3 regions of the Pandoraea sp. LA3 genome follow, and region 2 is predicted to be linked to each of the others. Evidence: predicted binding sites of a transcription regulator. Region 2 holds the regulator's gene; each other region holds the start of a gene.
The links. Region 2 encodes LexA, which represses DNA repair genes until DNA is damaged. Its sites were predicted from a motif close to ACTGTATNNNNATACAGT; they were not measured.
Positions count from the first base shown of each region.

Region 1: the regulator LexA is predicted to act here: its motif matches at 3,543-3,560, upstream of C5N93_RS21135 (ATP-dependent helicase).
Region 3: the regulator LexA is predicted to act here: its motif matches at 2,019-2,036, upstream of C5N93_RS12640 (PA0069 family radical SAM protein).

Region 1 is NZ_PTPY01000036.1:598,906-604,498, forward strand. It holds gene C5N93_RS21115 (hypothetical protein) at 1-145, opposite strand, end outside; gene C5N93_RS21120 (hypothetical protein) at 158-718, opposite strand; fluoride riboswitch at 883-961, shown strand; gene C5N93_RS21125 (voltage-gated chloride channel family protein) at 1,090-2,463, shown strand; gene C5N93_RS21130 (DUF72 domain-containing protein) at 2,491-3,441, opposite strand; gene C5N93_RS21135 (ATP-dependent helicase) at 3,596-5,593, shown strand, end outside.
Region 2 is NZ_PTPY01000023.1:51,204-56,796, reverse strand. It holds gene C5N93_RS05370 (efflux RND transporter permease subunit) at 1-2,541, shown strand, start outside; gene C5N93_RS05365 (copper-binding protein) at 2,538-2,903, shown strand; gene lexA (transcriptional repressor LexA) at 3,091-3,744, shown strand; gene C5N93_RS05355 (hypothetical protein) at 3,984-4,406, shown strand; gene C5N93_RS05350 (enoyl-CoA hydratase/isomerase family protein) at 4,581-5,593, opposite strand, start outside.
Region 3 is NZ_PTPY01000031.1:130,318-135,910, forward strand. It holds gene C5N93_RS12625 (META and DUF4377 domain-containing protein) at 1-508, shown strand, start outside; gene C5N93_RS12630 (hypothetical protein) at 518-967, shown strand; gene C5N93_RS12635 (DUF2520 domain-containing protein) at 980-1,912, shown strand; gene C5N93_RS12640 (PA0069 family radical SAM protein) at 2,104-3,273, shown strand; gene C5N93_RS12645 (Lrp/AsnC ligand binding domain-containing protein) at 3,381-3,869, opposite strand; gene C5N93_RS12650 (D-amino acid dehydrogenase) at 3,974-5,260, shown strand; gene ald (alanine dehydrogenase) at 5,357-5,593, shown strand, end outside.

The sequences.
Region 1 (5,593 bases), on a different contig from region 2:
AAATGACGTCGCCCGCCGTCGAAGGGACGTCACTCAACGAGCTGGGGCAATAAAAGCGCGACGTCTCGACAAGGGTTTCGGGCAGCCATGCCTGAAGGAACGCAATCGCGTCGTTAGAGGGGCAAACAATGCTTCGTAAGTCCATGAACGCGTCTCCTTAGTTCGCACAGCTCATGCAATGCGCGCCTTCTTCCATGCACGCGCGGTACTTGCGTTTCAGTCCCAAGGCGAAATCCCGCTGCGCCAGACAGAATTCGATGTCGTCGCCTGTCCAGCAAAGAATCGTGGCGGGCTTGATCGAATTGACCAGATTGCGCGCGGTGTCAGAATAGTTGCCGCTGACGAACAGACAACCGATCAACGACGACGGGCGACGCGTGAGATGCGCGAGCAATGTTGCGATCGGCTCCTTGTTCGCGGCTCGCTTCGTTCGTGTCGACGGCTTCGAATAGTCCTTGCACTCGACAATGGCGGCGATGCCACCGGAATAGATCATGCCGTCGACCTGCTCGATGATCCTCCGGTCCTCGTGCCGCACCCGGAACGGCCACCTGACCTTCGCCCCACTAAGCTCGAAGCCTTTGAGCACGAGGTATTCCAACGCTCTTCCCGCATCCCAACCCGGTGTCGAACATTGTTTGACGTCGCGCCACAACCCCGCAACCTCCTCCCACCCATACCCCTTCACCCGTTCGATGTATTCCCTGTCCGCGACCATGCTGTCCTCCTTGAAGCTGAAGGCGATTCTAGGGGCGTTGGGGCGGACAAAACGGCAACTGGCCGATTTATCGGAATCCGCCGATGCGGTTCGGCATTTCGTCTGAGATATCGTCGAAAAATGTCACACATTGTGAGTGCGCTCGCTTCCTGATAGCATGGCGACTGCTGCACGGAGATGGCATACCTCCGGCGTTCGTTTCGCAAACCGCCCCGCCCCGGGGCTGATGATGCCTGCAAGATCCTGGCGTGCCGGGAGGTTGCGGGCTATGCGGACGGGCGATTTTCTCGTTCCCCACGAAGTCACCCCGCGTTTCCCCTTTCTGTCGCGTTCAGGCATGTTGTCGACGGCGTCGTACGCCGCGATTCACGATGTTTGCCACCATGAAGATGTTCCACGACTCTCCATTGCGTGACCTGTTCGGTGTCCTCCCGCGTGCCGCCCACGCCAGCCTGCTGGCCGCGCTCGTCGGCGTGATGGCCGGCAGTGCCTCCGCGCTGTTTCTCGTCGCGCTGGATCTCGCGACCGACACGCGCCTCGCCCATCCCTGGCTGCTCTGGGGGCTGCCGCTCGGGGGCTTCGCCGTCGGCTGGCTCTACCTTCGGCTCGGCGCGAGCGTCGAGGCGGGCAACAATCTGCTGATCGACGAAATCCACGATCCCCGGCGGGTGGTGCCGTTGCGCATGGCGCCGCTCGTGCTGTTCGGCACGGTCATGACGCATCTGTTCGGCGGCTCCGCCGGACGCGAAGGCACCGCCGTCCAGATGGGCGGCGCGCTGGCCGATCAGCTCACGCACGTTTTCCGATTGTCCGGCGAGCAACGTCGTGTGCTGCTGATGTCGGGGATCGCGGCGGGCTTCGCCTCGGTGTTCGGCACGCCGCTCGCGGGGGCCATTTTCGGGCTGGAGGTGCTGGCGATCGGCCGCCTGCGCTATGACGCCTTGCTGCCATGCCTCGTCGCCGCACTCGTGGGCGACGCCGTCACGCACGCCTGGGGCGTGAATCACACCGTCTATACGATTGCCCCCTCGGCATTCGGCGCATCGATGACCCTCTCGGGGGCGTTCAGCGCGGCGGTGGCCGGCGTGCTTTGCGGACTGGTCGGCATGGCCTTCGCGCAGGCGACCCACGCGACGTCCGCTTTCATGAAGCGTCGTGTGGCCTACGCACCGCTGCGTCCGCTGCTGGGCGGTCTGGCGGTGGCGATTGCCGTCACGGTGCTGGGCACGCCGCAGTATCTGGGGCTGGGCATTCCGACCATCGTCGACGCATTCCATACGTCGCTGCCGTGGTACGACTTTCTCGGCAAGCTCGTCTTCACTGTCGTGACGTTGGGTACCGGATTCAAAGGCGGCGAAGTCACCCCGTTGTTTTACATCGGCGCGACGATGGGCAACGCGCTGTCTCACGTGTTGGCGCTGCCTGCGCCGATTCTGGCGGGCATCGGTTTCGTTGCGGTCTTCGCGGGGGCGGCCAATACGCCGATCGCGTCGACATTGATGGCCATCGAAATCTTCGGCCCGCAGATCGGTGGATATGCGGCCCTCGCCTGCGTACTGGCGTATCTCTGCTCGGGACACACGGGGATCTATCGTGCGCAACGGGTGGGGCACAGCAAACACGGCGCGGTCCCCGAAGGCACGCGGCTTGCGGATGTGCCTGCGTGGCGCAGGATGCTGCGTACGGGCGTCGCGTCCAAGGACACGGTCGCCGTCGACCCGAGCGACAGCCTGCCCCGCGCCTGACGTCAGGCAGTTTCCGGACCGATAGCGCTATCGTCCGAGGCGTGCCAGGTCGGTGAGGGCGCGTTGGAACGCCGACGCGTTCTTCATGCCCTGATCTTCGTGGTTGGTGTTGAAGAGCACGTGCGTGTCGTCGGCGAGGGCAGCGATGCGCGCCACACGGGCGGAAATGTCGATCAGCTCGCTCGCGCTGTATTCGTAGACGAAGCGTCCCGACGACGCCGTGATGCCTCGTCGATTCCACGCTGCCGCGTTCCGGCCATGCAGACGGACGACGCACAGGTCGTCGCGCGTCGTAGCCCACACGGCGGGTACCGTGTTGTCGAAGCCCGTCGGGCTGTCGACGATCGTGTGCGCCGCACCTGTTTCACGCAGCATGGTGAGCGTGGCCGTCTCTCGCGACGGCGAATCGAACCAGCTGCGATGGCGGAATTCGATGGCGTGCCGCTCGCCGTCCAGCCGTTCCGCCGTCTCGAAGACGAGTGCGCGCCCGGCCCGGTCGTTCCGGACGTGGGGCGAAAACTGGAAGTGGATGGCCGTCAGTTGCCCGCTCTGGCGCAGAGGCTCGATGGCTTCGAGATAGCGTCGCCAGAGTTCGTCGCGCAATTCGGCCGGGATGTCGTCGGGGGCGATCTGCGTGTCCTGCGTCGGCGATGTCGGTGATGACCCGCCCTTGGCGATGTTTGATCCCAAGGCCCGTGCGATATCCGGCGGCAGGGCGCTCACCGGCGTGGTATGCCCCGTGAACGCGCGAAACGCCTTGATGTGAAAGCGAAACGATGGAGGCGTGCGTTGGGTCCAGCGCCAGGCGACGGCGGCGTCAGGCAAACGGTAATAGCTGCTGTCGACTTCCACCAGATCGAACTGGGAGGCGTAATGGCGCAACCGTGCCTCCGGCGTATGGACGCCCGGCGGGTAGAACCGTCCGCACGCGATGAGCGTCGGGTCGGTCCAGGAGGAGGTGCCGGTGCGGATCGTCATCGTGTCGGCGAATGGCTTGCCTGTTGGACGCTTGGGAGGGAGACGACGGTGATTCGTCCGAATTTCCGCGAGGGCTCGATGGGCATCGGGCCTGTCGTTATAATGTATAAATATACAGTACTCTTCGAGCGTACCTTCTCCGTTTTCACCTCGCATGTCAGAACCCTCGTCCGCCGCCGCCCGCGATCCGTGGGCCGAACTCAATGACCGCCAGCGCGAAGCGGTCGATTATGGCGTGGGCGACGACGGCGCGCCGGGCGGGCCGTTGCTCGTCATCGCCGGGGCAGGTTCGGGCAAGACGAGTACGCTCGCGCATCGGGTGGCCAATCTGATCGTGCGCGGCGCCGATCCCAACCGCATTCTGTTGCTCACGTTCTCGCGGCGTGCGGCGGGGGAGATGGAGCGGCGCGTGGGCGCGGTGCTGCAAAAGGTGCTGCGGCTGGCGTCGTCCCAGCCGCCGTCGCTACCGTGGGCCGGCACGTTTCACGCCATCGGCGCACGGTTGCTGCGCGATTTCGCGCCGCGCATTGGCCTGTCGGAAGCGTTCACCATCCACGATCGCAGCGACGCCGAGGATCTGCTCGGGCTAGTGCGTCACGATCTCGGGTTCTCCGCCACGCAGTCGCGCTTCCCGCTCAAGGGCACGTGTCTGTCGATCTACTCGCGCGTAGTGAACAGTCAGGCGCCGCTGGACGAAGTGCTGGCGAAACATTTTCCGTGGTGTGCTCAGTGGGAAGCGCAACTCAAGCAACTTTTCGGGGCTTACGTCGACGCCAAGCAGGCGCAGCATGTGCTCGATTACGACGATCTGCTGCTGTATTGGGCCGAGACGATGGCGGCCCCGGCGCTGGCGCGCGAACTCGATGGCCGCTTCGATCACGTGCTCGTCGACGAATACCAGGACACCAACCGTCTTCAGGCGCAGATTCTGCTGTCGATGAAGCCGCAGGGACGCGGCCTCACCGTCGTGGGCGACGACGCGCAGTCGATCTACGCGTTTCGCGCCGCCACGATCCGCAACATCCTGGATTTTCCCGGCCAGTTCGCCGAACCTGCGCACGTGGTCACGCTGGAGCGCAATTACCGGTCGACGCAGCCGATTCTGGATGCCTCGAATGCCGTCATTGCGGAGTCGAGCGAGCGTTACGCCAAGGCCTTGTGGACCGACCGGCAATCGACGCGGTTGCCGCAGCTCGTCAATGTCAGCGATGACTCTGGGCAAGCGCGCTGGGTCGCGGATCAAGTGCTGGCGCAGCGGGAAACCGGCACACGGCTCACGCAGCAAGCGGTGTTGTTCCGTACTGGCAGCCACAGCGCCGCGCTGGAACTGGAACTCACGCGTCGCAATATTCCGTTCGTGAAGTTCGGCGGCTTGAAGTTTCTCGAAGCCGCGCACGTGAAGGACATGCTGTCGATCCTGCGTTGGGCGCACAACCCGGCGAGCCGCTTGTCGGGGTTCCGCGTCGCGCAGTTGATTCCCGGCATCGGCCCGGTGAGCGCCACCCGGTTGCTCGACGCCATGGCGCAATCCGCGACACCGGCACAGGTGCTGGCGGCATTCAAGCCACCGGCGGCAGCGACTGCGGAGTGGAAAGCGTTCGTCGATGTCTACATGACGTTGCACGACACGCGGCTCGCGTGGCCGGCGGACGTCGATCTCGCGTTGCGCTGGTATGCGCCATTGCTCACACAGCGTTTCGACGACGCGGCCGTGCGTCAGGCTGATCTCGAACAACTGGCGCGCATTGCCAATACCTACGGTTCGCGCGAGCAGTTCCTCACGGAACTCACGCTCGATCCGCCTGATGCCACCAGCGCGCAATCGGGGCCGCCGTTGCTCGACGAGGACTATCTGATTCTCTCGACGATCCACAGCGCGAAGGGACAGGAGTGGCATTCGGTCTATGTGCTCAATGTGGTCGACGGCTGTATTCCGTCCGACATGAGTACGGGGGACGACGAGGACATCGAGGAGGAGCGACGTCTGCTCTACGTGGCGATGACACGCGCCAAAGAGTCGTTGCAGTTAGTCGTGCCGCAGCGGTTCTATGTACACCAGCAAACCGGCTTGGGCGACCGTCATGTGTACGGCACACGCAGTCGCTTCGTCTCAGACAAGATGCTGCCGCTCTACGACATCTTCCCGAAACCG
Region 2 (5,593 bases):
GTGCTCCGCACGGACGCCGGCGGCACACCGGTCCTGCTCGGCGATGTCGCACGCATTCAGGTCGGACCAGAGATGCGACGCGGCGTCGCCGAACTCAACGGTCAGGGCGAAGTCGCTGGCGGAGTCGTCGTGATGCGCTCGGGCAAGAACGCACTCACGACCATCGAAGCCGTCAAGGCGAAGCTCTCCGATCTGAAGCGCTCGCTGCCGCCCGGCGTGGAACTGGTCACGACGTACGACCGCTCGCAACTGATCGAGCGCGCTGTCGACAACCTGAAAGACAAACTCATCGAAGAGTTCGTCATCGTCGGGATCGTATGCGCCGTCTTCCTGTTCCATCTGCGCAGCGCACTGGTCGCCATTCTGTCGTTGCCGCTGGGTGTGCTCACGGCGTTCATCGTCATGCGCTATCAGGGCGTGAATGCGAACCTGATGTCGCTCGGGGGCATTGCGATCGCCATCGGCGCCATGATCGACGCCGCGATCGTGATGATCGAGAACGCCCACAAGCATCTCGAAGCGTTCGAGCACGAACACCCCGGCGAACGACTGAGCGCATCGCGACGATGGACGCTCATCGCCGAGTCGGCCGCAGAAGTCGGCCCCGCGCTGTTCTTCTCGCTGCTGATCATCACGCTGTCGTTCATTCCGGTGTTTTCGCTCGAAGGGCAGGAAGGCAAGCTGTTCTCACCGCTCGCGTTCACGAAGACGTACACGATCGCCGCGGCGGCAGGGTTGTCGGTGACGCTCGTGCCCGTGCTGATGGGCTATCTCGTTCGCGGACGCATTCCACACGAAGCGTCGAACCCGATCAACCGCGTGCTGATGGCGATGTACCGGCCGTTGCTCGAAGCGACCCTGCGGCGTCCGTGGGTCGCCATCGGTACCGCGCTCGTGGCGCTGGCCCTCACCGCGATTCCGATCTCACGGCTCGGCGGCGAGTTCATGCCGCCGCTCGATGAGGGCGATCTGCTCTATATGCCGACCGCGTTGCCGGGCATTTCAGCAGCAAAGGCTTCGGAACTGTTGCAGCAGACCGACCGGCTCATCAAGACCGTGCCTGAAGTCGACACGGTATTCGGCAAGTCCGGACGTGCCGATTCGGCCACCGATCCCGCACCGCTGGAAATGTTCGAGACCACCATCCGCTTCAAACCGCGCGATCAATGGCGCCCGGGCATGACGCCGCAAAAGCTGATCGACGAACTCGACAACCGCGTGAAAGTGCCAGGCTTGTCGAACGTGTGGGTACCGCCGATTCGCAACCGTCTGGACATGCTCTCGACCGGCATCAAGACGCCCGTGGGCGTGAAGATATCCGGCCCCGATCTCGCACAGATCGACAAGATCGCGTCGCAGATCGAGGAGACCATCAGGCACGCACCGGGCGTCACTTCCGTGCTTGCCGAGCGCATCAACGGCGGGCGTTATGTCGACGTCGACATCGACAGGCTCGCGGCAGCGCGCTATGGCCTGGCGATTGCCGACATTCAGGCCGTGGTGGCTTCGGCCGTGGGCGGCGACAACGTGGGCGAAGTGATTGCGGGCCGTGAACGTTTTCCGATCAATCTGCGCTATCCGCGTGAATTTCGCGACTCGCTGCAGACGCTTCGCGATCTGCCGATCGTGACGGATCGCGGCGCGCAGATCCGTCTGGGCGACGTGGCCGCGATTCGCATCGAAGACGGGCCACCGATGATTCGCAGCGAAAACGCACGCCTGTCCGGGTACGTCTACGTCGACATCCGGAACACCGATCTGCAAACGGCGGTCGCCGGCATGCAGCGGCTTGTTGCCGAGAAAGTCGCGGTGCCCCCCGGCTATTCCATCGCATGGTCCGGACAGTTCGAGTATCTCGAACGCGCGGCGGCGAAGTTGCGCACCGTGATTCCCATCACGCTCGCCGTGATCTTCGTGCTGCTCTTCCTGACGTTCAACTCCGCGGTCGATGCGTTGATGCTGATGTCGACGATTCCGTTCGCGCTCGTGGGCGGGTTCTGGCTGATTTGGGGGTTGGGACACGCCGTGTCTGTCGCCACGTCAGTCGGCTTCATCGCACTGGCGGGCGTGGCTGCGGAGTTCGGCGTGGTCATGTTGCTGTACCTGCGTGGCGCATTGGCGCGGCATCTGGCAAACGGCGCCACGCTGAACGAAGCGTTGCTCATCGACGCCATTCGTGAGGGCGCGGTGTTGCGAGTACGCCCCAAGGCCATGACCGTCGCCGTCATTCTCGCGGGCCTCGTGCCGATCATGATCGGTCACGGTGCCGGCTCCGAAGTCATGCAGCGCATTGCCGCGCCGATGGTCGGCGGCATGATCACCGCCCCGCTGCTGTCCATGTTTGTCATTCCAGCCGCGTGGCTGCTGCTGCAACGTCGACGTCTGAAGTCTCTCGCGCCTCATGCAGGCACGTCTTCCGATGCGACGCATGTGGCCGTTTCCGACGCGGCGCCCGACGTAGTCGTAATTTCCCCTGTCGTTTCCCCTGTTGTATCCCCCGGCACAGATGTGCCGTCCACTCTCTCTGGAGAAAAGCAATGAAGCAAGTTCTTGTCGTCTCGGGTGTTCTGTTGGCCTCGCTCAGCGCATCGGCGTTTGCCGCCGGTGACATGGGCAATATGGCGATGCCCGCCAAACCGACCACCACACCGGCCTCCACACCGGCCTCCACGGCGGACGCCAACGCCGCGCTGACCGATGCAACCGTCAAGAGCGTCGATACGTCGACCGGCATGGTGATGCTCCAGCACGGCACGATGGCCAACATCGGCATGCCCGCCATGACCATGGCGTACAAGGCGAAAGACGCTGCAATGGCCAAGGGCGTCCATGCGGGTGAGAAGGTCCGTGTACGCGTGGAGAACGTAAGCGGCACGCTCACTATCGTCAGAATGGACAAGTAAGCCACCAAAGCGCCAGTGGCGGGCCTCCCAGGACGGGAAGCCCGTCGCATGGCCGTGCCGGGCCATCCGAACGCCCCCCACGCCGGGGCGTGTGGCAGGAACTTCATCCACTACATGAAGTTTTCCCTTGCGTTTTTGCAAACACTGTACAAAAATACAGCCACCTGTGCTTCCATACAGTGATGCCATGATCAAACTTACCGCCCGTCAACAGCAGGTCTACGAACTGGTTCAGCAAGCGATCGAACGCACCGGCTTTCCGCCGACGCGCGCGGAGATTGCCGCCGAGCTGGGCTTTTCTTCCGCCAACGCTGCGGAGGAGCACCTGCGGGCGCTGGCGCGCAAAGGGGTGATCGAGCTTGCGGCCGGTCAGTCGCGCGGCATTCGCCTCAAGCGTCTTGACGACGCCGGTGGCGCCCACCAGTTCACGTTGCCGCATATGGGCCTGATGCAACTGTCGCTGCCGCTGGTCGGGCGCGTTGCCGCGGGTAGCCCGATTCTGGCGCAGGAACATATCGAACGTAACTTCCAGTGCGACCCGAACATGTTCGCGCGCCAGCCTGACTACCTGTTGAAGGTGCGCGGGATGTCGATGCGCGATGCCGGCATTCTCGACGGCGATCTGCTCGCGGTTCAGAAAGCCGCAGACGCACGTGAAGGCCAGATCGTCGTGGCCCGTATCGGCGACGACGTGACCGTCAAACGTTTTCACCGCGTCAAGGGCGGCGTCGAATTGATTGCCGAAAACCCCGACTTCGAAAACATCAATGTCGACGAAGGCAGTGGTGATTTTGCGTTGGAAGGGATTGCGGTCGGCTTGATCCGCAATAACGATCTCTGACGGTCGTTCAGCGCGAATACCGGGGCGGCCTGACGTAGCAACATAGCGCGTCGCCCCACTCCCTGAAGTTTTGCATTTCCGACTGCGCCGGGCTGGGTCCGGCGCCCGTGCCCTGCTGCGCCCGTGATTTGTGATGACGCATTGCGAAGCCTTCTTGCACCGGATTTCGCCGTGCCATCGAAGATTCACCAGACAGCAGAACACGTCCCTCTGACCCGCATTGGAAGAAGGATCGCATCATGGCTCGACTCTTAGGTTTGCTGCGTACGTCGCTTGGTCAACCGCGCGTGCGCGTGTCATCACAGACGCGACTCTCGGCGGTGTACGGACTGTCGGCGTTGTCCGGCCCGTTCGCATCAGCCCCCGCCATCGCCCGCTCCTACACGGTGCCCGCGCGCACTCGCACCACAACGTTGCCACGCACGATTGCGGCGGCCATGGCGACGGCCACGCGTCGCGCCTGCCCTGCCGGAAAAGCCGTCAAGGCATCGCGTGATGTGCGCGAACCGCAAGCGCGGCGTGACAGCCAGGCGGTAGAGAAAAGTCATGACGTGCGCGTCTATCGCGATATGTCGCACATCGTGATGGTCGGCACGTTCGCAGACATTTGCCGCAAGCTCGATCAGGCCGTCGGCGAACAGTTCTGTCAGGCGGCGGTGTAACCTCAGTCGTGCCACCGACGACCCACGCATCGCCCCTGGTCGCAGAGGTAGCACGCGCGTGTCGGACTTGTTGACGGTATCGCTGATGGAATCGTCGGCTTGCGCTCAAGACCTCGAAACTACCGGCGATGCCGGTTCGCAGATCCGATACATCGATCGAGGGCGAGCGCGGGCTTATTCGGGCGACTTGCCGAGGTCGCGTAGCGGATTGTCTGCGCCGCACCGCTCGCCGTCGAAGAATCGCCGGACGTCTTCCGGCTTGACCGCTTCGATGCTCGGGTGTTGCCAGCGTGGCTTGTGGTCCTTGTCGACCACCATCGCGCGAATGCCCTCTACGCCTTCGGCGCCCGTGCGACCGTCGAGGTTGAAGACACTGCGCATCATCAACCACTCTTCGCGCAGTTCGTCCGCCAGCGACAGTTTGCGTGCGCGACGTACCTGTTCCAGCGCCACACACACCATGAGCGGCGAGCGCTTGGTACGCAGCAGGTCTTCCGTCTCCTCCGCCCAACCTGAATACTCGCAACGCGCTTCGAGTTTGAGCGCCTTCAGGATCGCCGGCATGTCGGCCAGCGCGAAGTGCTCGTCGATGACGTCGCGCAACGGCGCCAGCTTGCCTGGTGCGAGCCCTGCCGGGGGAAGACTTTCGCGACAGAAACGCCGCGCGGCGTCGAGCACGGCGTCGCTGTCAGGCCAATCGCCACGGGCGAGATGCTCGCACAGCGCCGGCAACGAGGCGCGCGGCAGTACGACATCGGCCAGACCGATTTCGCATGCGTCGACAGCGCCAAACACGACACCCGTTGTCCCAAGGTACTCACCGAGATGACCCGCCAGGTTCGCGAGAAAGAAGCCGCCGCCGACGTCGGGGAACAGGCCGATAGCCGTCTCCGGCATCGCCATGCGCGTGGCTTCCGTCACGATACGCAGCGCAGCCCCTTGTGAAATTCCCATACCACCGCCCATCACGACACCGTCCATCAACGCGATGTAAGGCTTCGGATACGAAGCAATGGTGTAGTTCAGCACGTACTCGTCGGTGAAGAAATCCATGATATCCGTGCGCCCGGCACCGATCGCCTCATGGAAATAGCGAATGTCGCCACCAGCGCACAGCCCCTTCTCTCCCTCTCCCTGCAACACCACACCCAGCACCGCCGGATCGTCGCGCCATTCGGCAAGCGCCG
Region 3 (5,593 bases), on a different contig from region 2:
CGGTCAGTACACGATCGGGCCGGGCAAGGGTCAGGTTAGCCTTCAAGCCCCCGCAGCGACGCGAATGGCGTGCCCGGATTCGATGGCCTTCGAATCCCGCTATTTGAAGACGCTCGCGAGCGTCACCCGCTTCGAGCGCCGCGACACACAACTGACGCTGAGTACGTCGAATGGCGAAACGCTGACCTACGCATCGCAGACACTGCTCAATCGCCCCGTGGCTAACGCAGGAGCAGTGAAGACGGAAGACCGCATCCTCGATGTCGACTCGCAGATGGCCGATTGTGTAGGCGTCGCGCCGCGTAAGTGCCTGCGCGTGCGGACTGCCGACGATTCGGGCAAATCGCAGTGGGAGCTTTGGTACGCCCACATCGATGGCTTCGAGTGGAAGCCGGGCGTAGAATACCGCGTGAAAATTCATGGCGAGCCTGTCGCCAATCCGCCCGCCGATGCTTCGAGCATGCGTTGGACGCTGGTCGAAGTCATTCGCGAAACGCCTGCCCGATAACCATTCCCAATGAACGCAGTCGCCTATAAATCCAAAACCCTGACCGCCGGCCTTGCCATGCTGTTCGGCACGCTTGGCCTGCATCGCTTCTATCTTTATGGTGTTCGCGATCGCTTCGGCTGGGCCCATATCGTGGGCTCGGCCTGCGGCCTGGCGGGTTGGGGACTTCTGGTCACCAGCGAACTGCATTCGCTCGCGGGATGGGTACTGACGATTCTTGGCGCCATCTCGCTGTTTTCGGCCTTTCTCGCCGCCATCGTTTATGGCTTGCGTCCGGACGAGCGCTGGAACGCGCAATTCAACCCTCGTGCCGCAACCCAGTCCCGTTCGGGCTGGATTGCCGTCATCATCGTCAGCCTGTCGCTGTTTGTCGGCGCCATGCTGATGATGGTCGGCTTCGCTGTGGCGTTCCAGACTTACTTCGAAATTCACGACACGCCGAATCGCCTGTCGCAGTAACCCCAGATCGCGATGCCCAACGCCATATCCTCCAACGTCTTGCCAACGCTCGGTTTTGTCGGCGCCGGTCGTGTGGCGCGCGCGCTGGCGATCGCCGCAACTCGCGCCGGATACCACGTAACGGTCGTGGCAAGCCGGAATATCGCCAAAGCGCAACACATCGCGACGGCATTGCCGAAATGCAGCGCACTGTCCATTGATCAGCCCGACGCCATGAATGCCGTTTTCTCGCACGCGGATCTGGTGTTTCTCACGGTGCCGGACGACGCCATCGCCGACTGCGCGACGCATCTCGCGCCGCGTGCCGGACAAGCGCTTGTCCATTGCAGTGGCGCATCCGAAGTCGGGTTGCTTGAACCGTCGACGAAAAGCGGCGGGCATATCGGCGGTTTTCATCCGCTTTTTCTTTTCGCAGGACTTGAAGATGACGCGCCCCGCATGCGGGGCAGCGCCATCACCATTGAAGCCGAAGCGCCGCTGAACGAAGTCCTTCAGCGTTTCGCCAGCGATATCGGATGCCGCGCGCTGTCCATTGCGCCGGGCGAACGCATGCGTTATCACGCGGGCGCCAACTACGCGGCCAGTTTCCTGCTTTGCCTGCTCGACGAGGCAACGCACCTCTGGAAGGCCATTGGCATGAGCGAGACCGACGCGCGCGACGCCATCTGGCCGCTCGTCATGGGCACACTCGAAGCAGCTCGCGAGCGAGGGCTTTCCGGGGCGCTTGCCGGCCCCGTATCGCGCGGCGACGTCGGCATTGTTCAACGCCACACCGAGGCCCTGGCTGCCATGGGCGGCAACCATGCGACGCTCTATTCCTTGCTGACGCTTCGCGCCATTCACCTGGCCCGCCAGCGCCCGAACATGGACATAGCGGCGCTCGATACCATCGCCCGGACGATCGCCCCGTACGTGCCGCCGGTCATGCCCCCGCGCGACGCATGACGTCAACCACGACGTCCAGCCCGCCCAGCACATTGCCGCTACGCTGACGGACAAACTGGCAAGTTCGTCAAATACGTATCTCACTGCCGCTCTCCTTGGTCGAAATACTGTATAAAAACACAGTATAATGACGACAACTCCCTGCGCCTGCCCGGCGTTTCTTTCAGGGGGCGTTATTCAGGAGACGCGTCATGGCATCCTCGTTCGTGCCGCCCCCATCCCGTAAGGGCCGGGGCGCTATCGCCAACCTCGAATCCCGCTTCTCCGAGTACCGGCGAGAAAGCGACGAGAGCCGCCATGAATCGGACGTTGCCCAGGAATGCGAGGTCAAGTTCGTCACGCAGGTCGCGCTGGAAAACGCGCGAACGATCATCTCCCGCAATACTTCCGCGGATATCCCGTTCGATCGCTCGATCAACCCCTACCGCGGATGCGAGCACGGATGCACCTATTGCTTCGCGCGTCCGACGCATGCCTATTTGGGCCTCTCCCCCGGCCTCGACTTCGAAACCCGGCTCTACGCCAAGCACAATGCCGCAGAACGCCTGGACGCCGAGCTACGCAAGCGCGGCTATCAGCCTTCCCTGCTCGCACTGGGCGCAAACACCGATCCCTACCAGCCGATCGAGCGGGAATACGGCATCACACGCAGCGTGCTTGAGGTCCTGGAGCGCTTCGGCCATCCGGTGGGCATCACGACCAAATCGGCCCTCGTCACGCGAGACATCGACATCCTCTCGCGCATGGCGCAGCGGGGACTGGCGAGGGTGTTTATCTCAGTAGGAACGCTCGATGCGGAAATCGCCCGCAAGATGGAGCCACGCGCGAATACGCCACCCAAACGCATTGAAGCCATACGCAAGCTGACGGATGCCGGCATTCCCACGGGCGTTATCGTGGCGCCGATCGTGCCCGCGCTCACCGATTTCGATATCGAGCGGGTGCTGACGACGGCCGCCGAGGCGGGTGCAACGTATGCCGCCTACGTGATGCTGAGACTACCGAGAGAGGTTCACGACGTTTTCGTCGAATGGCTGGAAGCGAATTACCCGATGCGGGCACGTCATGTGATGAGCCTGATCGAGCAGGTTCGTGACGGGAAACATAACAGTTCGGAATTTGGCACCCGCATGCGTGGCACTGGATTGCATGCTGAACTGATTCGGCAGCGATTTCATCTGGCTGCCCGTAAGTTGGGGCTCAATCAGGCAAGACCGCCGCTAAGGAACGACCAGTTTCGCGTGCCCGCGCCGGATCCATCCGAGCAAGGGAGTCCTGCAAAACAACGTATGCGACAACGAGTCAGCACTCCAGCCGCGGAGCCTACGGGAAAGGTCGACCCGCAAATGCCGCTTTTCTGAGTCGCCGGATAACGTACCCGCACAACGCTTGTCGGGTAGTCAGCCCCCCCCTGCCGCCCTGCAAGACTTGCCGCGACAACGCCACAGGGCGGACGTCCGCCGGCCGCTCACTCCTCGACGTGGACCGTGAGCGTTTCCTTGATTTCCTCCATCACGACATAGCTCTTCGACTGCACGGCACCCGGCAGTTGCAGCAGGATATCGCCGAGCAATTTGCGGTACTCGGACATTTCCCGGATTCGCGCCTTGATGAGGTAGTCGAAGTCACCGGAAATCAGATGACACTCCATGACTTCGGGAATTCGCAGCACCTCCCGGCGGAACTGATCGAACATGTTGCCGGACTTGTGATCCAGCGTGATCTCGACGAACACCAGCAACGCCGCCCCCAGGGCTGCTGGATTCACCCGGGCGAAGTAGCCCATGATCACGCCGTCGCGCTCCATGCGCTTCACGCGTTCGATGCACGGCGTAATCGACAGGCCGACCTGCTCTGACAGGTCTTTCATCGACATCCGTCCGTCCTGCTGGAGCAACGTCAGGATGCGCCGGTCAAGCCGATCCAGCGTCCGGACCGATTGCTGCTGCACTCTCATGATTTATTCCTGAATTCAGCCCATATACATTAACTAAACCTACGATTCCGAGAATAGCATGCGAATTATTACTGCATAACTATGGTTTTACAGGAGTCAACGCAATGAAGGTCATCGTTCTCGGCAGCGGCGTCATCGGCGTTACCAGCGCCTACTACCTGGCAAAGGCCGGGCATGACGTCACGGTGCTCGATCGTCAGGCTGGCCCGGCGCTCGAAACCAGCTTCGGCAACGCCGGCCAGATTTCGCCCGGATACGCGTCGCCATGGGCGGCACCGGGGATTCCTGCGAAGGCCATCAAGTGGTTGTTCCAGAAGCACGCCCCGCTCGCGATCCGCCCGGACGGCACACTGACGCAGCTCAAATGGCTTTACCAGATGCTGCGCAACTGCACGCCCGAGCGTTACGCCGTCAATAAGGAACGCATGGTGCGGATCGCGGAATACAGCCGCGACTGCTTCCGTGAGCTGCGTGCAGAAACGGGCATCGCATACGAAGGCCGTCAAGCGGGCACGTTGCAACTGTTCCGCACGGAAGAGCAATTGGCGAACGCCGCTCGCGACATCGCCGTGCTCGAAGAAGCCGGCGTGCCGTTCGAACTGCTGGACAGCAAGGCACTCGCCAGTGCAGAGCCCGCGCTGGCCGCCGTCTCGCATAAGCTGACCGGCGGCCTGCGTCTGCCGAACGACGAAACGGGTGACTGCCAGATGTTCACGACCCGCTTGGCCGCCATGGCCGAGGCACTCGGTGTGAAATTCCGCTACGACATGCCGATCGAAGGTCTTCAAGTCGCGGGCGACAGGATCGAGGGCGTTGTTTGCGCGGGTACGCTGCAACGTGCGGACGCTTACGTCGTTGCACTCGGCTCTTACTCCACGCCGTTCCTGCGCGGCATCGTCGACATTCCGGTGTATCCGCTCAAGGGCTATTCGATCACGGTGCCGATCGTCGACGAATCGCGCGCGCCGGTATCGACGATTCTCGATGAAACTTACAAGATTGCCGTGACGCGATTCGAGGACCGCATCCGGGTTGGCGGGATGGCCGAAGTGGTCGGTTACAACAAGGCGCTCAATCCGGCGCGGCGCGCGACGCTGGAAATGGTGGTCAACGATCTGTATCCGGGCGCCGGCAACACGGCTGAAGCATCGTTCTGGACCGGTCTGCGTCCGATGACGCCGGACGGTACGCCGATCGTTGGCGCCACCGCCCTGCGCAATCTGTTCCTGAATACGGGGCATGGCACGCTGGGCTGGACGATGTCTTGCGGGTCCGGGCAATTGCTGGCCGACCTGATGTCCGGACGCCGTCCTGCCATTCTGGCCGACGACCTGTCGGTGGCGCGCTACAGCGGCGCGCCTCACGCACAGGCCGAACCGGCCTTCGCCTGATCTTCGAAACGGCACCTTCGGGTGCCGTTTTTGTTTGTGCTTTACCCAGTGTCGTCATCGCTGTTTGCCGTGCCATCACAACAAAGGAGACGCATCATGAAGATCGGTGTACCCAAGGAGATCAAGAACCACGAGTATCGCGTAGGCATGACGCCCGCAGCCGTACGCGAAGTGGTCGCACGCGGGCACGAGGTGTGGATCGAGACGCAAGCCGGGGAAGGTATCGGCATGGACGATACGATCTACGCGGCAACCGGTGCACGCATTGCGGCGAATGCCGTCGACGTCTTCGATCGAGCCGAGCTGATCGTCAAGGTCAAGGAACCTCAAGCG